3 regions of the Shewanella sp. SM73 genome follow, and region 2 is predicted to be linked to each of the others. Evidence: predicted binding sites of a transcription regulator. Region 2 holds the regulator's gene; each other region holds the start of a gene.
What was found. The regulator sigma-54, encoded in region 2, starts transcription at its own class of promoters, with help from an activator protein. The targets are predictions, from matches to a motif close to GTTGGCACGNNNNTNGNNT.

Region 1 (7,924 bases), on a different contig from region 2:
CTTTGCGCAAGAGGGGATGGTCATCGACCACCAGTACGGAATAAGGTTTACCCATTTGAAGGCTCCTGTTGAGATGGGAAAATAAGCGTCACTCTAGTGCCACTTGACCCTTTGCTGTGGTGCACAAGGTTTAATGGGCTGTTAGGTTTGAGTGCGTCGTCTTGTGCATTGCATCCTTGCTCAGTCGTGGTTGTCATAGCAGGTTTAAATTTCTTTAAATCATTGTCGCTGAACACGACTTTACCTGAAAGCTTACTGGCTCGTTCATGCATTATACCTATGCCAAAATGTTGATCTCGTTCTTTTAAATGTCCAATACCTATGCCGTTATCACAAACATCAATATTGACCATACCCTCGTCATCCTTATAGCAATGGATGTTAATGAGGCTGGCCTCAGCGTGTTTGATGGCGTTTAACGTCGCTTCTCGCGTGATCTGCAGTATGTGGATGTGTTGCTTTGCCTCTAGCCATTGTGGCGCAAGTTTATAGTCTAAGGTTATCTTTATATTCGTCTTTGTCCTGAGTTGCTCAAGCATAGCCTCTAAAGCACTTTTTAGATCGGGTTCTTTAATTGTGAGCCTAAAGGTGGATAGTAACTCCCTGAGCTGCACGTAGGCAGTGCTTACACCTTCGTTGATTTCGGTTAGCTGCGCCTCAACGATTGGACTGCGGCAACTGCAATCTAAGTTTTTGCGTAATAAGCTAATTTGGATTTTTAGGAAAGATAGCACTTGACCTAAAGAGTCGTGCAGCTCTCGGGCAATTACGCCACGTTCCTCCATTAGCGCCAGTTGCTGTCTTTGCTCTGTGGCATTGTGGATCACGATTGAGCGGGTCAACATAATAGCGAAATTGTTAAACAAGGCGATATTGGGTGTTTGAGCGGCAATTAACTCTAAATAGCCTAAATTAGCCTGCTCAAATTGCAGTGGAAAACGGGTGCTCTCTTGAGTCATATCTGGCCAGCCGCCATCGGCCTCAATCACTTCAAGCTCTTGCTCGGGATACTGGATAATGAGTCTTAGGTAGTCGAGTGATTCATAGCCTTTTAACTGATTCAGTGCCGCCTTGAGCGCCTTATAATCGAGTTTATTCGCGTTTAATGTCAGTAGGTTATCATATAAGAATGCCAGCTCGTTGTTGGCCCTTGTCAGCGCTAAGGTTTTTTCTGCTACCTGCGATTCTAGGTTGCCATAAAGCGTCGCGAGTTCCTTAGCCGTTTTTTGTAGGGCATGGGTCAGCGCTGTGAGTTCAATATATTCGGTCTCGGGCATTTCAATTTCAAAATTACCTTTAGAAATGGTATTCGCCGACTCCATCAGTTTTTGCAGTGGGATCACCACTTTCTTCTTTGTAAAACGCACGGCCACAAAAGCGATAATGAGCATGACGCCTAAGCCTAATATTTGGCTGGCGGCAAGGAGCCTGAGTTTAAAGGCGGCGTAGTGCTCCATCTCAAGCACCAGTAAATCTATGGTATCAACAAAGTCCTTCAGTGAGGCGACATAATCGCGGGAGTTTTCTTGTTCTATGTAGTGTTTCATCACCAGCCATTTATCGATGACAAGCTGATATTGAGCGGCAATTTCTGGCGGACTAAACCAACTTTCCGAGGGCTTTAACGTGTCGGAATAGAGCGTATTTTCGAATTCGGTGATTTTATCCTGCGCAGCATCACTGCCTGAGTTGGCGTAAAACATTAACCGATAGCTTTGCATCCTCAGCGACCCTGAGGCATTAATCGCCTTGGCGTCGCCTAAGCTGTAGGACAAATTGATGATAGCAAAAGTCGATAAACTACTAGAGAGCAGAATAAGTACTAACATTAATCCTAAGATTTTTGAGGTTAGACTACCTCGTTTCATTAATCCGCTGTTCATTTTGATGGCCGCTGTTATGGCACTTTGCAGTGGTTTTTACATTAGAAAATAATGTAATACATTAACAAAAGTATAGAAATGTGAACAACAACACCTTTACATTTTGATCTAGCGCAAACTTCAACCTAGATACCCCCTAAGAGGTATATTTTTAGCAGGGTTAAATCACTAAGTTTGACCATGGAGATGTCGTGATTTACAACAATAATGCAACACGGAGATGAGATGATGAAGAAGATGACAGGTAAGTCCTTTGCACTGAGTGCACTGGTTGCCGCCAGCTTCATGGCAGCGGGCGCAATGGCGAGTGATAAAACAGAGCCTCGCAACGAAGTTTATAAAGATAAATTTAAGAATCAATATAATAGCTGGCATGATACCGCAAAGAGTGAAGAACTTGTCGATGCGATTGGGCAGGATCCTAATATGGTGATCTTGTGGGCTGGCTATGCATTCGCAAAAGATTACAACGCTCCTCGCGGCCATATGTATGCCGTGACCGACGTGCGTAATACCCTACGTACTGGTGCGCCGAAAAATGCGGAAGATGGTCCATTGCCTATGGCATGTTGGAGCTGTAAGAGCCCTGATGTACCTCGCTTAATTGAAGAGCAAGGTGAAGATGGCTACTTCAAAGGTAAATGGGCTAAGGGTGGCCCTGAAGTCACTAACACCATTGGCTGTGGTGATTGTCATGAAAAAGGCTCACCAAAACTGCGGATCTCTCGTCCTTATGTAGACCGTGCAATGGATGCTATCGGTACGCCATTTGATAAAGCTTCGAAGAAAGACAAGCAATCTATGGTGTGCGGTCAGTGCCACGTTGAATACTATTTTGAGAAAAAAGAAGACAAAAAAGGTTTCGTCAAATTCCCTTGGGATATGGGCATAACTGTTGACCAGATGGAAGTTTACTACGACGGTATCGAGTTCTCCGATTGGACTCATGCGCTGTCTAAAACACCTATGTTAAAAGCGCAACATCCAGAGTATGAAACTTGGAAACTGGGTATTCATGGTAAAAATAATGTCAGTTGTGTTGACTGCCATATGCCAAAAGTGACAAGCCCTGAAGGTAAGAAATTTACCGATCATAAAGTGGGTAATCCATTTGACCGTTTCGAAGAAACCTGTGCAACTTGCCATAGCCAAACGAAAGAATTCTTAGTTGGCGTCACTAATGAACGTAAAGCTAAAGTTAAAGAAATGAAACTGAAAGCGGAAGAGCAATTAGTGAAAGCGCACTTCGAAGCTGCTAAAGCGTGGGAATTGGGTGCAACTGAAGCTGAAATGAAGCCTATCTTGACCGATATCCGTCATGCTCAATGGCGCTGGGATTTAGCGATTGCTTCCCATGGTGTTGCTGCTCATGCTCCTGAAGAAGCCCTACGTGTTTTAGGTACTTCAGTGAATAAAGCTGCTGATGCTCGTGTGAAGTTAGCGCAATTACTCGGTAAAAAAGGCATCACAGATCCTGTTGCGATTCCTGATATCTCTACTAAAGCTAAAGCACAAGCAGCCTTAGGTATGGACATGAAAAAGATGAATGCTGAGAAAGAAGCATTTAAGAAAGACATGTTACCTAAGTGGGATGAAGAAGCGAAAAAACGCGAAGCCACTTATAAGTAGGTTTTTTTAATCAATCGTGGTTGAGTTTTCGATATGAGCTAACCCCTCATGCAAACAAAAGCCCTCGCTGACTCAGCGGGGGCTTTTTTATGGAAAAAATATCGAGTAATGTCAGGCGTTGATCATGCTGGCCGAGTGAATACCACGGGCTAAATCGCTATTTGATCAGTTTTAATAACGCCCTAAATTGCTCGCCTTGGGCTTGATGTTGTAATTCAAATAATAGCGATTCCACGTTAGTTAATAGGGCGCCCCTGGCCGTCATCATTTGGATCCCAAGTTGTTTATTCTCAGCACTGCGTGACGATACGCAATCGGCGACTAAATGCACCGAATATTGCTGTTCGATAAGGTCACAACAGGTTTGGTAAACACACACATGGGTTTCAATACCCGCGACTATGACGTGTTTGCGATTCGTCTTAGTTAATGCCTTTGCAAACGCGTCACAGTGCCAGCCGCTAAAATGCTGCTTAGCAATGGGTGAGCTGGTTTTCGCAAGTAAGGTTTGCAGCTCAGTGCTAGTTGCTCCGAGTTTATCGGGTAGTTGTTCTAACCACAGTATTGGAATTTCAAATAATTGTGCGCCTTGGATTAAGGTCTGTAGTTGTTGATGCAGCTTGTCACTGTTATCCATGATTTGTGCAAGTTTTCCTTGCACATCGACAATAACGAGAACACATTCTTCTGGTTTTAACATCGGGCCTTCCTTCTGCGCTTGATGATTGTCTTAGTGATGATCTTCGCTTTTGTCTAAGAGCTTGTGTTGTGATGCTCAGATTTCATCTCGATTTACGCTTCCCCCAGTAGACCCTAATTTAACCTTGTTACCAATAGGCCTAAGGTCGAATAGCTGTCGCACTTAAACTGCTCACTAAAAGAGTGCATCGCACCAGTTAGTGCTCGATTATGGTGCATTTTTAACCTTAAAAAATAGTGTTAAACAATTTAAACCAATAATAATCAATAGATTAAATTGTTGGCCTAATGATTGAATTACCTTTGATACAAGTTAATAACAATCGCGTTTTTTTGGAGGTCAGGATGAAACTAGTCAGCGCTATCATCAAGCCGTTTAAGTTGGATGATGTCCGTGAAGCTATCGCCGGAATTGGTATTGAGGGCATGACGGTGACCGAAGTGAAAGGTTTTGGCCGTCAGAAAGGGCATACAGAGTTGTATCGCGGCGCCGAGTATCAGGTGGATTTTTTGCCAAAAGTAAAACTAGAAATTGCCACTAAGGCTGAAAATCTCGACATGTTGATTGAGGCCATTACCACTGCGGCCCATACGGGGAAAATTGGTGACGGTAAGATCTTCGTCGTTGATTTAGAACATGCTATCCGTATCCGTACGGGTGAACTTGATACTGAAGCGCTATAAGGGGCTGACAATGGAAGAATTAACGAAATTAGGCGGCACAGTCACTGAACTACGCTTTGCACTCGATACCTTTTACTTTTTGATTTCTGGCGCTTTAGTCATGTGGATGGCGGCGGGATTCGCTATGTTAGAAGCGGGTTTAGTTCGCTCTAAAAATACCACTGAAATTTTAACTAAGAACGTTGTGCTGTACGCGATTGCCTGTGTGATGTATCTGTTGGTTGGCTATAACATCATGTATGTGGATAACACTGAAGGTGGCTGGTTACCGTCAATTGGCACCTTAATTGGTTCGCAATCAGCAGATGCGAGCCATGCATTAGAATCTGACTTCTTCTTCCAAGTTGTATTTGTGGCAACGGCGATGTCAATTGTCTCTGGTGCTGTGGCGGAACGGATGAAGTTGTGGGCTTTCTTGTTCTTTTCTGTGGTGATGACAGCGGTTATCTATCCAGTAGAAGGTTATTGGACTTGGGGCCAAGGTTTTATCGCTAAACTGGGCTTTGTAGACTTTGCTGGTAGCGGTATTGTGCATATGACGGGGGCGACCGCGGCGATTGCTGGCGTGATATTGCTCGGTGCGCGTAAGGGTAAATACGGGCCTAATGGCCAAGTGAATCCTATTCCAGGCTCTAACTTGCCAATGGCAACCTTAGGTATGTTTATTCTGTGGATGGGCTGGTTTGGCTTTAACGGCGGATCGCAATTAATGGTGTCGGATGCGGCGAATGCAAGCTCAGTGGCGAAAGTGTTTGTGAATACCAATACCGCAGCGGCTTTTGGTGCCATCTCAGCTCTTATCGTGTGTAAGATGATTTGGGGTAAAGCGGATTTGACCATGATCCTTAACGGTATTTTGGCTGGATTAGTGGCGATTACGGCAGATCCTCTCTCGCCTTCATTGTTAATGGCGGGTGTGATTGGTTTAGTGGCGGGCGGTGTGGTGGTGTTCTCGATTGTGGGCTTAGATCGCATTAAGATTGACGATCCCGTCGGTGCGATTTCAGTACACGGTGTGGCTGGTTTCCTCGGCTTAATGTGTGTGCCATTATCCAATGCCAATGCAACTATTACCGGACAGTTGACGGGGGCAGCGATCATTTTCACTTGGGTATTCTGCTCATCATTTGCTGTCTGGTATGTGATTAAGATAACCATGGGGATCCGTGTTACTGAGGAAGAAGAATACAACGGTATGGATGCTTCTGACTGCGGTATTGATGCCTATCCTGAGTTTGTTACGGTCAAAAATGCGGGCTGATTAAACTTGCACATTAATGCGTGATTCACCTTGATGCTTAGCTTGGATCGAGGGATAGTGAAGCAGAGCCTAGGCTCTGCTTTTTTATGGGTAATCACTGTGATTGAAGTTTTAGCACAGGGTCATAAGCTTAATTACTGAGCAATTCTGTTTTCTTGCATAAATTAAGGAGTGTTCTATGAGCTTGAATATAAAAACAATAGGTCAATTTTCGCGACTAAGTCTTATCGTCATTTCTGGCTGGATATCGGTTTCTGCCTTTGCAGGAGAAGTGATCGTTAATCGCTCAAGTGAGCCTGTCGATGCCTTTGCCGTGCGTGATCAAGTGCTCAAGGATTTTGAATGGCAGGAGTCACTTCGTCGCCAGCAGCAAATCCAAATTCTGCAGGCTTTACCCTCAGGTTGCGTTACGGTCATGAAACCCTATCGACATTTTACCTGTGGAGAGCATAACTATCGGCCGTATGATTATCAGCAGCGTGAGTTATACATAGAAGTTGACCGACCTTCGCAATAGTTAATTCGTTAAATTATTTGCAATTATTTTCAATCGATCGCGATTATTATTTTTTGTAACCATTTTATGTCGTCTTTTTCGCCATTTGTAATAAGCTCAAATAGGAGCTAATGGTGTGGGAGGACGTATGTCGAAACTATTCCGAGCCGTATACTTGAGTACGATCTTGAGCGTTGTATTCAGTCAATTGTTTGCTTGTAGCTCGACGACCATTGAGCCTAATCCGTCGGATCTTGAGTCGTTACTTGCCGATTCACTGTTTACCCCTGTGGCCGATATTCCTTCTGTTGCGGATATTTTTTATCTGCCACCCGAGGTCGTAACAGACGTAAAACGTCGCTATGGGATATACACTTTGTCACACAATAACAACATGTTAGCCAATGAATGGTTAGCTAGTTATATTAATGCGAGTCAAACCAATAGCGCTAACATTGATTTTCGATATCAAGATAATCTGACCCAAATTGCCCGTGAAACCTACGCCCAAAAGGCGGGTAATTGCATGTCTTTAGTGGTCATGACTTCTGCGTTAGCGGACATATTGAATGTGAGTGCTGAGTATCAAGATATTGCGATAGAACCCGTATGGGATAAGCAAGGTGATTTCTATTTAATCAATGGGCATGTGAATTTACGCTTACTTCCACCTGAAAACGCACATTCAGTTTATGTGTCATCTACCGCAGTTTTAGTGGACTTTATGCCAGAGCGAGCTCTACGGGGATACGGTAAAACCCAAGTGGATCGGCAGACCTTAATCAGCATGTTTTACAACAATATGGCGGCAGAGTCTTTGGTGAACGGTGATTTAGACAGGGCCTATGCCTTGATTAAAGTGGGTTTAAAAGTCGGCCAGTTTGTTCCTTCACTCAACACGCTCGCCATTATTTACCGGCATAAAGGTGATGAAAAGCGGGCCGAACAGGTTTATCGCTATGCACTCAAGTTTGATGCGAAAAATCTGACAACGCTTTATAACTTAGCCTTGATTTTAGGGGAGCAGGGGCGGCTTGATGAATGGGCCGAAATTAATAAAGTGCTTGAATTAGCGCGAATACGTAATCCCTATTATTACTATGACATGGGGCAGCAAGCCTATGATGAGCATCAATACGACGAGGCCTTGGCTTGGTATCAAAGGGCGTTGGCAAAAGCGGATTATCGTCATGAGTTCTTCTTCGGTTTATCTAAAACCTACTGGGCGCTGGGGGACGAAAAGCGTGCCAAACTGAATATGGATAAAGCCTT
Region 2 (7,924 bases):
AGCAGCTTACCATCACAGTCGACGACAGGTGCCGATACCCAATCATTGCGTTCGAATTTCTGCGCGACTTCGCTGTCGGACATGCTCACCGGAATACTTTGAATATTGGGATCCATGATATTGCGAATTGTGGTGCTTGGCGCGCAAGTCAGCAGATCTGCCAGCCTCACACCGCCAAGGACTTTGTCCTGTTTGTCGACCACATATAAGGTATCTGTGGTGTCGGGTAGGTTGCCCCTTTGCCGAAGATAGCGCAGCACCACATCGATATTCACATCGGGTCTTAGGGTGACAGTATCTGTGTTCATCAAGCTGCCGGCGGTCTCATCTGGATAAGATAGGGCTTGTTCTACCCTCAGGCGATTTTGCTCCGTCATCGACTGCAACACTTGTTTGTAAACGGCGTCGGGAAGACTTCGCAGAATATAGGCGAGATCGTCGGTGTCCATGCTTGCTGTCGCTTTCGCGACTCGCTCAGGGCTCATGCTGCGGATCAGTGGGTCTTTGAGTTCTTCACTCAACTCATCGAGTATGTCGCCTATTTGTTCCTGATCGATGAGCTGCCACAGTACTTGTCTGGCACTTGGCGGTGATGATTCTAAGATCAGCGCGATATCTGAGGCGGCCATTTTTTGCAGCATATTGCGCACGTGTACGAACATGCCGCTGCTAAGCGCTTGGTTTAACTGGTCAAGACTATGTCCGGTGTGATCGTTTTCTACATTATCTACGGGCATTTGTCCTCCATTGTGCGGCAAATTGGTTTGAGATCTTGGTGTTGGGCTAGGATTTAGCGGTGACTAAGCGTCAGTCGATGACACAGATTAAGGCGGCTAAGGTAAGGCCAGCGCAATGACCGCTAGTGTAATCGCCAGTAGCTTGTATCGTCGAGCGACAAATGTTTTGCCATGTCTGAATGGCAAGTTTTTTAAACTAGACATGAAGTGAAACTAACGATGAAGTGCTTAGTGTGAAGTGAAACTAACAGGCTTCGTCAAACTTAGCGTCGATTAAGGCACAAATGGCATCGAGAGCCGGCTCTGCATCTGGGCCTTCGGCGATAAGCTTAATGGTTTTACCCATACCAGTTTCAAGCATCAGTAAGCCAAGTACACTGGCGGCCGATGCTTGTTTATCGCCTTGGATTAAGGTGATGGTCGCATCAAACTCGGAAGCCAGTACCACCAACTTAGTGGCGGCACGGGCATGTAAACCGAGCTTATTACAGATAGTTATCTGACGTTCAAGCTTTGGCATTATTGAGCTCTCGATGACGGGCATACACTTTATGTTTACCGTTACTAAAGCGTTTGGCCAATTGCTCTGCGACGTAAACCGATCTGTGCTGTCCACCTGTGCAGCCAATGGCCACAGTTAAATAACTGCGATTGTTACGCTCGAGGTGCGGCAGCCAAGTCTCCAGTAAATTTTCGATTTGCCAGATGAACTTATTGACCAGTGGTTGGCGATTTAAGAACTCAGCTACGGGTTCATCCAAGCCAGTCAATGGCCGCAGCGCCAACTCCCAGTGGGGATTGGGCAGAAAGCGTACATCGAACATAAAGTCTGCTTCGGTGGGCATTCCGTGCTTAAAGCCAAAGGACTCGAAGTTGATCACGAGTTCTTTATCGACACTACCAAGGAGAATTTGTCTGACTTGGTCGCTTAAATCATAGATATTCAGATTCGACGTATCTATGTAGTGATCGACCAGTTTTGACATAGGCTCGAGCAGTTTCCCCTCCAGCTTTATCGCTTCTTGCAAAGACACTCGGCTCTTCGACAAAGGATGCAAACGGCGGGTTTCGCTGTAACGCTTGAGCAGAATTTTATCGCTGGAGTTAAGGAAGAAGCTCGTTAACTCAGTATCTGGAGGTAGGCTAGCGAGTTGTTTTACTAAGACCTTATCCTGCTCAGGCATGTTACGCACGTCGACACTGATGGCGACGAGATCGTTACTGCCTTTGAGTTGCTCAAGCAAACTGCCAATCAATGGCAAGGGAAGGTTATCGACACAATAATAGCCGAGATCTTCGAGTACCCTAAGGGCGACAGATTTGCCTGAGCCTGAGCGGCCCGACACTATGACCAGTTTCATCCAGTGATTACCTGATAGAGTTCCGTTTCATCATGCGTCTTGCGTAATTGCTTTAATATTTGCTTGTCGCTCAGCTTTTCGGCCATGCAAGACAAGGTACTTAAGTGCTGCTGACATTGGTCTGCAGGCACCAGTAGTGCAAATAAAATATCAACAGGTTGCTTATCGATAGCATCAAATGCTATCGGCTCTTCACACTTAATTAGTATGGCAATGGGCTGATCTATATCGGCTAGTCGACCATGTGGAATGGCGATGCCGTTACCTATACCTGTGCTCCCCATCTTTTCGCGCGCCACTAGGCTTTCGAATATCTCTTGAGATGAGAGGGTCGGGTACTGGGCAGCGACTAAGTCGCTGATGAGTTCCAGTACCTTTTTCTTGCTGCCCGGAGTGGCGCAGGTAGTGCACTCCGGCCGCAGTATGGTACAAAGTTCCATTATTAGTGTTTTGTTAACTTCTCTTTGTGTTTAATAACCTGACGGTCAAGCTTGTCAATCAGGGCGTCTATAGCGGCATACATGTCAGCATGCTCTGAAGTAGCAAAAACTTCACCACCTATGAGGTTTATTCTCGCTTCGGCAATCTGTTGCATTTTCTCAACATTGAGCACAACGTGCACATTATTGATCTGTTCGAAATGGCGTTCAAGTTTTGAAAACTTTTCTTCTACATATGCACGTAACGATTCGGTAATTTCGACATGGTGTCCACTTAGGTTTATTTGCATAGAAACGTCCTCCGATATCCACTGTAGGTTATAAACTTTTACGCTGATTAGAAGGTGGAATAAGCATAGCCTCTCGGTACTTCGCAATGGTTCTGCGGGCTACGTTGATCCCTTGTTCTGCCAGAAGTTGTGCCATCTTACTATCGCTTAATGGTTTTTTCTGGTTTTCCGCTGCCACCAGTTTCTTTATAAAGGCTCTGATTGCTGTGGATGAGCACTCACCACCATCGTCAGTACCGACGTGGCTAGAGAAGAAGTATTTTAGTTCAAAAAGTCCCTTAGGGGTATGCATGTATTTTTGAGTTGTGACCCGTGAGATGGTGGACTCATGCATTTCTACCGCTTCGGCAATATCGTTAAGCACCATAGGCTTCATGGCTTCTTCACCGTACTCAAAGAAACCTTGCTGATATTGCACTATGCAATTAGCAACTTTAAGCAAAGTATCGTTACGGCTTTCTAGGCTCTTAATAAACCATTTAGCCTCTTGCAGATGGCCGCGAATAAATTGGCTATCGGCTTGGTTTTTGGTACTGCGTGCCATAGAAGCATAATGTTGATTTACATTGATTTTGGGCATGCAGTCAGGATTAAGCTCAACAACCCAGCGGCCATTTTTCTTCGACACAGACACATCTGGGATAACGTATTCGTCATTATTGGGCGTGATCAACAAACCTGGGCGAGGATTGAGGGTTTGGATAAGTGCTATACCATCCCTTAATTCATCTTCTTTTAATTTAGTCTTACGCATCAATAACCTAAAGTCTCGGGCGGCGATCAGATCTAAATGATCTTTGATCAGCATACGGGCGTTTTCTAGGTTGGGAGTATCAGCGGCGAAATGCGACAGTTGGATCAGCAGGCATTCACTTAAATCGCGGGCGGCAACGCCTATGGGATCAAAATGCTGAATACGCTTGAGTACGGCTTCGACTTCGTCAAGCTCAACTTCAGGATTGCCCATGGCTTCGAGAATTTCTTCAGTGCTTTGGGTGAGATAGCCCTGATCGTCGATGGCATCAATAATGGCGGTGGCAATGGCTAAATCGGTTTCAGAAAACGGCGTGAGGTTTTTTTGCCATTCTAAGTGTTCGTACAACCCTTCACTGGTCTCGCCTTGGAAGGGCATATCGTCTTCACGACTACCGCCGGGGCCTGAGTTTGGGGAGGCGGTAAACACTTCATCCCATGTGGTGTCCATGGGGAGCTCATCGGGCATGGATTCTTTGGTTAGCGACTCTGCCGTGTCTATGGTGGAGCTGTCTTTTTCTGGTGGCAGAGTGCTAGATTCACTGAAATCCGTATCGGATAGCGTTTGGTTTACAGGGTTTTTAGTGGCGTCGAATTGATCCTCTTCCAGCTCGAGAAGGGGATTAGAATCTAATGCTTGCTGGATCTCTTGCTGCAGTTCTAATGACGACAGTTGCAACAGACGTATAGCCTGTTGTAGTTGTGGCGTCATGGTTAACTGTTGACCCAGTTTGAGCTGGAGTGACGCTTTCATGTTACCGCTGATCCCTACGTTATTATTGTTGGATGAGGTCGCTTATTATTATCTTGAGTGAAGCCCAATGGCGGTATAAATTGCCTCCATTGGCTTCGCTCGATTAACTATAGCCTGAATTGTTCACCTAAGTACACAGCCCTAACTTGCTGATTGTCTAAGATCTCTGCTGGAGTTCCTTCGGCAATCAGGTTTCCGTGACTCACAATATAAGCATGTTCACATACATCTAATGTCTCGCGGACATTATGGTCTGTGATCAGTACGCCAAGGCCGCGACTTTTGAGTTGTTCGATAATCTTCTTGATGTCGATAACCGAAATAGGATCGACGCCGGCAAACGGTTCATCGAGCAAAATGAACTTAGGATTAGCGGCTAAAGCCCGCGCAATTTCGACGCGACGACGTTCGCCACCCGACAATGACATGCCTTGGCTGTCACGGATGTGGGTGATATGAAACTCTTCGAGCAGATGTTCTAGTTCTTCTTCTCGTTCTTCGTTTTTAAGTTCTTTACGAGTTTGCAGTACGGCCATGATGTTGTCATGAACAGTTAGCTTACGAAAGATACTGGCTTCCTGCGGTAAGTAACCTATGCCTTTGCGGGCACGCAGATGCATAGGATCTGCGGTTAAATCATCATCGTCGATAAAGATATGTCCCTTATCGCTCTTCACTAGCCCGACAACCATGTAAAAGGTCGTGGTTTTACCTGCACCGTTTGGACCGAGTAGGCCAACGACTTGACCGGTTTTTACCGTCAGACTGACGTCTTTAACCACTTGGCGACTCTTGTAACTTTTCGCCAGATTTTGTGCTCTTAAGGTGATTTGGGTCATTTAGAGTCCTGCTTTTTTACAGGTTTATCCGCCGGAGCGTCTGATTTAGCATCATCTTGATAGTTTTCAGGCTGAATAATAGTGATCACGCGATCGTCACCACTGCCAGTACTCTCGGCCATCAATTTCTGTTGAATCATGTTATAGCGGATTAAATTGCCTGTAACTTGGCTACCCGCTTGATCTAATGACGCCATACCTTTCAGCGTTAAGGTGCGGCTTGCCATATCGTAACGAATTTCTTTCGCGCTAGCCGATGCAGGACGGCCATCGTCTAATATCTGGCTATACGTAGCAGGGTTGCCTGTGGCGACCAAAGTTTTGCTATTTTCACCTTCAGCGGAAAATGCACGCAGTTCATTTGCTTGGATTTTTATTGAGCCTTGGGTAACTTCCACCGGACCAAAGAAGATGATCTGGTTGTTTTTGATATCCGCAGTTTGGCTCACAGCTTTAATTTTGACTTCTTGCTTTAAGTCGCCGACTTTCGCGAAAGCACTCATGCTCATAATTAGCATTAGGCTGGCAAGTAATACGTTATTTTGCTTCATATGTTCCTACTACCTGACTGGTCAATTGCACTTCTTGCGCGTTGAGGTCGGCATAAAGGCCTTGGCCTTGAATATTAAAATCTTTCCCTGTGACGTAAATGGTACGGTCAGAGGTCATTATCATAGTGTTGAGATCGAGTTCCAGATAACTGGTGGACAAGGTCTGAATCGGTTCTTCTGGGCTAATGGCATCGATAATAACATTATTTTCTAATACAACCTTGCCAGTTTCCTTGTTTAGCTTGCCCTGATCTGCCCTGAGCTGCCATTGTGCTTTACCTTGGTCTGGATAAACAAGATAAACAGGTTGAGTAAAGAAAGTTTGATTCGTTGAATCATAATGTTCCATGTGTTTCGCCGTCACACGGCTATTCACTAGTCCTTGCTCATTGAACTCAACACTGCGCAGATCTTCAACGATGAAATCTGGGGTATTTTGATCTTTTACTCTGTTATCGGAATCACCGCTGTGTTTGTTCTGGACCTGCCAGTAAAGCGCTAGTGCAGTTCCAAAAAAAGCGATAATTGCGAGTGTCACACGACTCATATACTCATTCCATGGGCCGAAGTGAATTTATTTTGACTTAGGAGTAACAGATCTGTGAGTTCACGCAGTGCACCGTGGCCACCATTGAGCGTAGTCACAAAATGGGCGTGTTGGCGTACATAGGGGTGGCCGTCAGCAACACTGACCGCTAAACCGACGACATTCATCACGGGGAGATCGACAATATCATCACCGATATAAGCCACTTCTTCTGGGGTGACACCATAAAGTGCGAGCAATGCTTCATAGGGCTCGAACTTATTGTCTACGCCTTGGTAAATATGGGTAACACCAAGGGCTGTCATACGGTTTTCAACGATTTTGGATTGACGTCCTGTGATCACGGCGAGGTTGAAACCGCTGGTGAGGAGTGAGCGCACGCCATAACCGTCACGGGTATGGAAGGCTTTGAGCTCTTCGCCGCTATTGCTCAAGTAAATATGGCCGTCGGAAAACACCCCATCGACGTCACAAATCAACAGTTTAATCTTTTGCGCGCGTTGCCACACATCATCACTGATTGGGCCGTAAAATCCTTGCTGTGGCATTAAATGACTCCTGCTTTAACCATGTCTAGCATGTTAAGAGCGCCGATAGGATGGCGATCTTTATCGATAACAATTAATCCGTTGATGTTTTTTGAGTCCATCACTTGCAGCGCTTGGGCGGCCAATACATTATCCGTGATCGTGACGCAGTTACGGGTCATCACATCGGCAATGGGCGTCGTGCGTAAATTCACTTCGGCATCGATAACGCGGCGTAAATCACCGTCGGTGAAGATACCAACCAGCTTGCGCTGATCATCGATAATCGCCGTCATGCCTAAGCCTTTCTTGGAGATTTCGTACAGGGCTTCTGTGATGCAAATATCGTGGTTGACGAGCGGTAAGTCATCACCGCTGTGCATCACATCACTGACTTTTAACAGCAACTTACGTCCTAATGCACCGCCGGGATGGGACATAGCAAAATCATCACGGGTAAAGCCTTTTGCTTGCAGCAGCGCAATGGCGATGGCATCGCCCATCACTAAGGTCGCGGTAGTGCTCGACGTTGGGGCAAGTCCAAGTGGGCAAGCCTCTTCTGGGACTTCGATACATAAATGCACTTTAGATAATCGCGCCATATTCGATTCGGGTTTACCCGTTACCGCAATAACAGGCACGCCCATACGTTGGATGACCGGCATTAAGGTGAGGATTTCACTCGACTCACCAGAATTTGAAATCGCTAAAATCACATCGTTATCGGCCAATACACCCAGATCGCCGTGGCTGGCTTCACCCGGATGCACAAAAAATGCGGGCGTTCCTGTGCTGGCGAGGGTGGCAGAAATCTTATTGCCGATATGGCCCGATTTGCCCATTCCCATGACAATCACTTTGCCTGTGCAGTTGAGGATCAACTCGCAAGCTTCTGCAAATTCAGCCGAATCAACATATTGATAAAGATTGTCTAGGGCTGACTTTTCAATGTCGATAACTTTACAACCCCATTGGCGCAGTTGTGATTTGTCTACCATGTCTATCTCTCTTTTTGCATTGTCTTTGTCGCCCCATTGATGGGATTGGAATAGCACAATTTGGTACGCGATAAAGATGATATGTAATAGGCTTTCTGCCAAGTATTAGTTTGTTTTCAGACAATTT
Region 3 (7,924 bases), on a different contig from region 2:
CTGTTGGTACTCTTTTCCCTCGTCCATTCAGGATCCAATGTTTAGCATTCTTTATTTTTGGCCCTAATGAGCCATCAGGCCAAAATGTATGAGTTTTGTTTTTTGCATAGCAAAAGTCACAACCAAACATTGATATTTCATAAGCGCCTAAATAAATTGCTAAATCTATAATTGGATGAATAACACTACCATTAGTATATAAACGAAGTTTAGGGTAATAATTAGCCAAAGCGTCGTATTGTTTATGCTTTGAGTAAGCACAATATTTTTTCCCTTTCCATTGTTCTATTACTTCAGGCGCCAATTTAGGAAAGTATACTAATGAGATGTTATCTGTAGCTTCTATAGCGAAATGATCTAGGCGAATATTTATATCGATACTGATCACTATGTCGGGATAGATTCCATGGCTTACTAACCCTCTCAACGCAGTGTCTGCTGCAATCATTAATGGTCTTATACTGTCAGGTAACTGTTGCTGTTTAAAGAGATAATCGTAATGATCTTCAAGGGTTGGGCCTGATGCTATGACAAAACACTGTGGCTTGTTATATCGCTTTATTAACAAATTTGCGCTTGGATCATTTTCTATATTTTTTATATTGGCCTTAAATCGAGATTCAACTCTCTCATTATTAAGATGTTTTTGATTGGCATACTGACGATTTAATTCAAAGACGATCAAATCGCGGATAATTGCATTTTCATTGCTGACTAAATTGAGTTCAGGTGTTATTGCAATATATGGAAAACTCAGTGTTTTTCCTGCCTGTTCGTATAAGGTCACATTAGGATGACTTAGCCATTCTCTCTGATCGGTATAGCAAAGCAGTAACGCGAATACGGCTAAATTTAAAATACATACCTCAATACGAGCATAGTGAGGATTTTCAATCAGGAGGCTGGGTACATCACCCATACCAACTCCATAAACAGTCACCTGATGGCTTTTGCTTGGTAATGTTTTGATAAAAAGCTGTGCTTCGGCGATGCGGTCATGACGACTACTGAGCTGAATACCATTAACACTGATAGTTTGATTACGACCGTTGATAAGGTGAGCATCTAATTCATTGATGGTTTGGTTTTTAATCGCAGCAGCTACGATAGGCCAACGCTTAACGATAATATTGAGATTAGACGCAAATAGCTCGGTCATTCCGCTTCTCCGGAGGATTTCTAGGAGTTTGATATCACCAAGGTCACTATCTGGTCTCTCCACAGGGACTCGAACCCCGATCGGCCGCTTAGGAGGCGGCTGCTCTATCCTGTTGAGCTATGAAGAGACGACAGTGATTATACTGGTTTTATCTTTGATTAAAAGGCTTATGATTTAGTTGCTTAAATCTTAAGCGCTATGTCGTTTATCTGCACATTGTAGGCGGCATTTTGGTCTACAAGTACTGCGGTAGCGCTTTCTTCGCTTACTTGCTCAATTTTTACCGTTGCACGACTTTTGGTCGCGACGGCGCGCATTTCATTGAGTCTATCGGGTAAGTTTTGTTGTAATACTACTTGGAATTTATCACCGACACGAATGCCATGTTTACGGCCTAGATTTAATATAATCCTGTCTGCTTGTCGGCTAACGACTTGGCCAAGTAATGGCCTGCAATTAAGTGTGCTGTCTAAATCTCGGGTAGCTTGCAATATTAATTGAGTAATACTTTTTCCATAGGAGGAACGCCAGAATCTATTACTGTTGGGAGCAATGATAGCCTGTTCTTCAAATTCCCATGGGGCCGATGTGCTGTAGCTTTTGCTCCAGACCTCTTCGCCACTGATCCCATGATAGAGGCTGAGTTTGAATTGAAATTGCCTTAGCGGAGCTTCATCCCAAAATCCTAAGAAGGTGGGTTGTACAGGCTCTATCGATATATCAATGATCTGCGGTTGAAGAATATATTGGCTGTCGGTAATTTCACTGAGCCAGCTTGGGAGTCGATAACCGCGAATATCCACTAGGTCTTGTTCAATATCGAGTCGCTCGTTAGCATGGATGTGACTAAAGCCAGTTGAAGAGTAATCTTCTATAGTGTTCCCTAACGCCTCTGAAATGACCTCTTCAAAGCCTGAAAGTTGTCCATATCTAAGCTGAGAACGATCTTTTATTTGTGTTTGAGGTATTAAAATAGCGGCCTTTAATTGGCCATTAGGACACTGTTGTGTTGGATCATCATTTAGATCGAGGCGTAGGGATACATATATTTTATTTCCCTGAATTTGTTCACTTACGAGTTGGATGTTTATGGCTTGGGCGTTGCGATTTATCGCAAAGTTATTTTGTGTGAGGTTACCATTAGAGGTTTGTTGCTCGCTGGATATTTGAATACCTGTGCTTAATGTCGCATAGCTAACAGCTTGATTAATTGCTTCTTCCCTTGCTTGAGCTGTATTACCATTGATAATAGTTGCTTCTCCGCTGGCTTCTATCCATTCGGCTCTGGTGGGCAAAGAAAGTAGTAAAAGGCTCAAAATGATGAGCGAAGCTGAACCTGGTATGTGCATCAATTCAATCCTTATCGCTAAGCTAATGGCGATATTACCAATCGAGCCAGTTTTCTGACTCTTAACCTAATATGGCAATAAAGCAAATTTCGTGCCTGAGTATGAGAACTTTTGATAAAGTTTCCATTGTTACAGTCGATATACTGGGTAATAGAAGAATATTGTCGGACTGAGGTTAATATTGGTCCGAAGATTGCTGGTTTTTGTTACTCATTAAAAATTTGAAGCTTAGAAAGTGAGTCACTTGACTGCCAATGCACCCATAGATGAGGTAAATCCAATGCTAAAGCGTGTGATTATTCCCTTAACATTGATAATGTTAGGTGGATGTGTAGCTAAACCGGTTACGCCGCCCAAACCGAGTTTAGTGGATGGCAATGGGTTGCCGCCAACGGCAGTGATTAACCATTTAGCACAGCGAATAGTGACTGAGCTTGTTAAGCAAAATGATGCTTTGCGTTCTGATCAACCTATCGTAGTTGCAACACCAGTATTAGTGGGCGATTTGAATGGCACTAATGCGTTAGCGCAACAGTTACAGCAAGGATTAATGACGTCGCTCCATAGCTTTCAGTTTAATGTGGTGGATTTAAACTTAGCTGATGGCTTGAGAGTCACATCTGACGGGGATTTTATTTTGACGCGAGATTGGCAAAAATTGTCGAAAGATCTTCCTGTTGAGCATCTTGTCGTTTCGACTATGAGCGTAGTAACCAATGGTATGGCGATCAATACTCGGATTGTGAACATTAGTAACAATCGCGTGGTATCGGCATCTCAAACTTTTGTGACTCAAAAAGAGTTGGCAAACTACATGCAGCCTTCGGAGCAAATTGTGTCACAAAATGGCATCTTATATCGTCAGGCGAGTCCGGGCATGAATGAAGTACGTGTCTTAGGAGATGGAAAATGAAACACTACCTTTTATTACTTATCACGGGGCTAATGCTAACTGGCTGCGCTGCTAAAGATAGATATGTGCAATGGGAAGATGTGCCGCCGCCGAGTTTTCCTAAGTTAACGGCTATAGGATATGCGCCCTTAGCGACTCAACCGGCTAAAGAGCAATCACAAAGAGTGTTGATGGCTATGCAGGCATCAAAAATTGTGGCTTATCGTGAATTAGCGGAACAAGTTTATGGGCAGAAAATAACGGCAAACAGCAGTGTTAGTGATTGGATGTTGACGGACGATAATGTCAAAGCGTCAGTTTCTGGCGTGATCCGCGGCGCACGAGTCGTTAAGAGTTATCCAGCAGGCGAGCATTATGTGACTGAGTTAGAACTTGATTTTTCACAGGTTTGGGCGCTTTATCAACAACAGAACCGTCCACAACGAGTGAAGGAAGTGACGTATTTCTAGCGTTATTGAATGTATGTTCAACAGCATGTATTGAGCCGCGTATTAACGCGGCTTTTCTTTTTGTACAAGACATTAAGATCTAATCAGAGCTTAGAAAAGGGAATGCTAAGTGGGAGTGATGCGCTTGTTAGGCCTTTAAATCATTGCCTAAACTTGAGATAGTCGAGGTCTTGCCTTTATCGTTATAGGTGAGGCTGGAGGCGTTTCTACTGGCTTGTAAAGCTTGAGCAAAGCGATTTAAACTCGCTAAATTCATCTCAATTAAACTGGCATTTTGTTCGTTTAATTCTTTGCATTCAGTCAATGCGTCTTTGATCTCGGCCATTTTATGCACGAGTTCGACTTGCTGAGTGAGTAGCGATTTATCACTGTGTTTTGCCAGAATATCATCATTAGTCTTTAGTTCTTTCAGACATTGCGATTTTTCGTTAGCAAGGGAAAGCAGTAAATCGGCGTTTTGGTCAACCAAAGCGCCTTTTTCCTTGAGTATGATTTGCTTAAGAACAGCCAAATGGGCGTGTTGTAGATCTACCAGTTTAGCTATTTCAGTCATAGTTACTCTTTATTTAAGTCATTAAGTTCGGCTTCAAAACTTGCAATATTGGCAGCCAACTTTTCTGGGTCAATTTTATAGCGACCTTCGGCAATAGCTTGTTTGATTTCTGCTACTTTCTTTTGATCAACTTCAGGAAGGCTAGCCATTTTAGTCTGAGCTCCTTGAAGTTGTTGTGCCTGGGCCGTAATGACCACAGAGTCGCTTCTTTGTGGTGTTGTCGATTTTGTAGCAACTTGAGCAGATTGATCGCTGCTCGTTTTCGTTGCACCTGAACGAACTTGCGCAGTCGTTGCAGTGTTGAGTTTGCTAATATCAATTGCCATTTTAGGCTCCAGCGTCGTGTGTACGGGATTTCTTAACTGGGGTATCGGCAGCTTACAAAAAAGCTTTAGATTATTTTACATTCTTACTTCAACTTCGCCAATGCCTGTGACTATAGCATCTAGTTCTTTGTTTGAACTGCTATTTTTGACTCTGATCCGATCACCTTTATTGCCATCTTGTAGGGCTTCGCCCACTGTTTTGAGCTCGAATGAGCCAGAACGAACGTAGATAGATACCGAATCATTTTTACAAACGAAGCATAAGTTGTTGCTTAATATGGGATTATCTTTTGCTACTCGTCGTTTTACTCGCACGCCAGCCAATTTACTCGGGTCATCGAATTCGGCACCTCTCAAGCTATTTTGTTCAATGTAACGGACTTCTACTTGACTAGGAGAGATGAGTTCGCCTGGTGCTAAGATTTCGGTTGAGACAACAACGGGGAATAAGATATCCACCCGAACCGAGATATAGATTTGCCAAGGGTAAGCTAAGTCTTGTGTATCGCAGCTGACTTTTAAGGTGTTATTACGGCTAATTTCCCTATCGCTAGCCAGTTCAACTTTCATTGGAGACGAACATTGTGACGGCAGCATTCTTGCGTCAACCATCTGTGGCGAAATATTTACTTTGGCATTTTCTGGAACGGATATTTTTTCTGAAATAAGCGCTTTAGCTAATTCTGAGATTGCCGATACGGTGGGGACAATAGGCTCTGCACTCGCTAAAGCGGGCATGAAGAGGGGGAAAAGACTAAAAAAACAGACTAAATTTACTTTCATAATGAAGAGACTAGCTTGTAACGCCAGAATGCACCTATACTTTTATTAAGTTCGAAGCTGACTACTGTAATAATAATTTGCATCACTGTCAGAAGATTGACTCAGTTTCGACTATGTTTATCGATAGATAAGACGTAAGCAATTAATATGCCTATACTCAACTGAGTTATAGGGCCGAACATAAACAGAACAACAAGGCAGAGTTATGTCGAGTATTCTTGATTCAGTCAACAAACGAACCCAGCTCGTTGGACAAAACCGTTTAGAATTGCTGCTTTTTAAATTAAACGGTCGTCAACGGTTTGGGATTAACGTGTTTAAGGTGAAAGAAGTACTGCAGTGTCCACCACTGACCACTTTGCCTAAACTTAATCCTTATGTGAAGGGTGTTGCTCATATTCGTGGAACAACCATTTCAGTGATTGATTTGAGTGCGGCAACAGGGGGAAAACCTTTAGCAAGCACTGAAAACTGTTTCATCATTATTTCTGAATATAACCGCAGTGTTCAAGGCTTCTTGGTCAGTTCTGTTGAGCGGATCATCAACATGAATTGGGAAGCGATTATGCCTCCGCCGCAAGGTGCTGGCCGTTATTCTTATCTGACAGCTGTGACTGAAATTGAAGGTGAATTAGTTGAAATTCTCGATGTGGAAAAAATCTTAGATGAGATTTCACCAGTTAAAACGGCTATCAGTGAAGAAGCCAATGAAAAACTGACCCTCGACAGAACTCAGCATTATCATATTATGGTTATTGATGATTCTGCCGTGGCGCGTAAACAAATTATTCGTTCACTCGAGTCATTGAATTTACAAATTGATACCGCAAAAGATGGTCGCGAAGCATTAGATAAGCTTAAAGAGATCGCCAAAGAGATGGATAATGTGGCCGATGAGATCCCCCTCATAATCTCTGATATTGAGATGCCTGAAATGGATGGCTACACCTTGACCGCTGAAATCCGAGATGATCCTAAGCTTAAGCATATTAAAGTGGTACTGCATACTTCGTTAAGTGGTGTATTCAATCAGGCAATGGTTCAAAAAGTGGGGGCTAATGACTTTATCGCTAAGTTTAATCCTGACGAACTGGCCGCTGCTGTGAATAAGCATTTAAGTTTGTAATTGCTGTAGGTTAGTACCTAGATACGCTTTACGCTATAATCTCGACTTTATAACATGATGGTTTCGCACTGATTTTGGTGCTTGCTATAGGATTTAGGATGTGAATGTGCCAAATAAATCACTCGCTGAGGCTGAATATAATCAATTTCGGTTGTTCTTAGAGCAACACAGCGGCATCGTACTGGGTGAAAATAAGCAATATCTTGTGCGCAGTCGTCTTGCTCCTTTGATGGGCAAATATAACCTGCCATCCTTATCTGATGTGGTTAAGCATTCGATGAAGCCTACTGAGCGTGCGCTCAGAGCTGAAGTGATCGATGCTATGACGACCAATGAAACTCTCTGGTTTCGTGATCGTTATCCATTTGAGTTGTTGAATAATGTCCTACTACCTGAATACAGTCGTCTGGGGCGTCCGCTCAAAATTTGGTCTGCGGCTTGCTCGTCAGGCCAAGAGCCGTACTCATTGGCTATGACTATTCTTGAGTATCAACAGAAGAAGCCTGGTGCCTTGGCTGGTAGTGCTTCGATTCAAGCAACGGATCTATCTCCTTCCATGTTAGAACGCTGCAAAAATGCCGAGTACGATAGTTTGGCATTAGCGCGTGGTTTATCTGAAGAACGTAAGCGTCAGTTTTTTGATGCATTACCTTCAGGCAATATGAAGTTAAAGGATAATGTGAAGCGGTTGGTGAACTTTAGAGCGCATAATTTGCTTGAGAGTTATAGTCTACTTGGCAAGTTCGACATTATCTTTTGCCGCAATGTGCTGATTTATTTTGCACCAGAGGCAAAGGCAAAAATTTTGCGGCAATTCGCTGCCGCTCTCAATCCCAAAGGGATTTTATTTCTCGGTGCATCAGAATCTATCGCTGGTTTAACGGACGAGTTTGATATGGTTCGTTGTAACCCTGGCATTTATTACCAGAAAAAGACTTAACTCAGCCGCTCTAAAGAAAATTACCGACAATTGTCGGTAATTTTTTACCCATCACTTGCTCATCCTTATTGTTATTCTCAAAATTTTCCTGATGTTGGCACATGAATTGCTTTATTTTCGTGAGAACACGAGGAGGCAATTTTATGGCGATCAATTTTGATAATGCACTGGGTGTGCATCAATACACTCTCGGTATTAGAGCGCAGCGGGCAGAAGTCATTTCAAGCAATATCGCTAACGCAGATACGCCACATTACAAAGCCCGCGATGTTGATTTTTCTGCGGCAATGCAGGCCGCTCGAGGCCAACAGCAGCAGCGAAATAGT

Region 1: the regulator sigma-54 is predicted to act here: its motif matches at 4,491-4,509, upstream of L5M51_RS04295 (P-II family nitrogen regulator).
Region 3: the regulator sigma-54 is predicted to act here: its motif matches at 2,589-2,607, upstream of L5M51_RS15000 (flagellar assembly protein FlgT).

What each region holds. Positions count from the first base shown of each region.
Region 1 is NZ_JAKKRY010000002.1:243,128-251,051, reverse strand. Features, by position in the region: gene L5M51_RS04315 (response regulator) at 1-55, opposite strand, end outside; gene narQ (nitrate/nitrite two-component system sensor histidine kinase NarQ) at 48-1,883, opposite strand; gene nrfA (ammonia-forming nitrite reductase cytochrome c552 subunit) at 2,109-3,512, shown strand; gene L5M51_RS04300 (hydrolase) at 3,670-4,212, opposite strand; gene L5M51_RS04295 (P-II family nitrogen regulator) at 4,557-4,895, shown strand; gene L5M51_RS04290 (ammonium transporter) at 4,906-6,156, shown strand; gene L5M51_RS04285 (hypothetical protein) at 6,335-6,673, shown strand; gene L5M51_RS04280 (tetratricopeptide repeat protein) at 6,801-7,924, shown strand, end outside.
Region 2 is NZ_JAKKRY010000020.1:12,766-20,689, forward strand. Features, by position in the region: gene mgtE (magnesium transporter) at 1-737, opposite strand, end outside; gene L5M51_RS20480 (HPr family phosphocarrier protein) at 982-1,257, opposite strand; gene rapZ (RNase adapter RapZ) at 1,244-2,098, opposite strand; gene ptsN (PTS IIA-like nitrogen regulatory protein PtsN) at 2,095-2,538, opposite strand; gene hpf (ribosome hibernation promoting factor) at 2,541-2,828, opposite strand; gene L5M51_RS20500 (RNA polymerase factor sigma-54) at 2,857-4,335, opposite strand; gene lptB (LPS export ABC transporter ATP-binding protein) at 4,443-5,174, opposite strand; gene lptA (lipopolysaccharide transport periplasmic protein LptA) at 5,171-5,725, opposite strand; gene lptC (LPS export ABC transporter periplasmic protein LptC) at 5,712-6,272, opposite strand; gene kdsC (3-deoxy-manno-octulosonate-8-phosphatase KdsC) at 6,269-6,820, opposite strand; gene L5M51_RS20525 (KpsF/GutQ family sugar-phosphate isomerase) at 6,820-7,797, opposite strand.
Region 3 is NZ_JAKKRY010000011.1:1,173-9,096, forward strand. Features, by position in the region: gene L5M51_RS14990 (motility associated factor glycosyltransferase family protein) at 1-1,159, opposite strand, end outside; tRNA gene L5M51_RS14995 (tRNA-Arg) at 1,211-1,286, opposite strand; gene L5M51_RS15000 (flagellar assembly protein FlgT) at 1,342-2,508, opposite strand; gene L5M51_RS15005 (FlgO family outer membrane protein) at 2,789-3,421, shown strand; gene L5M51_RS15010 (LPP20 family lipoprotein) at 3,418-3,870, shown strand; gene L5M51_RS15015 (flagella synthesis protein FlgN) at 3,998-4,423, opposite strand; gene flgM (flagellar biosynthesis anti-sigma factor FlgM) at 4,426-4,749, opposite strand; gene flgA (flagellar basal body P-ring formation chaperone FlgA) at 4,825-5,532, opposite strand; gene L5M51_RS15030 (chemotaxis protein CheV) at 5,738-6,658, shown strand; gene L5M51_RS15035 (CheR family methyltransferase) at 6,759-7,598, shown strand; gene flgB (flagellar basal body rod protein FlgB) at 7,742-7,924, shown strand, end outside.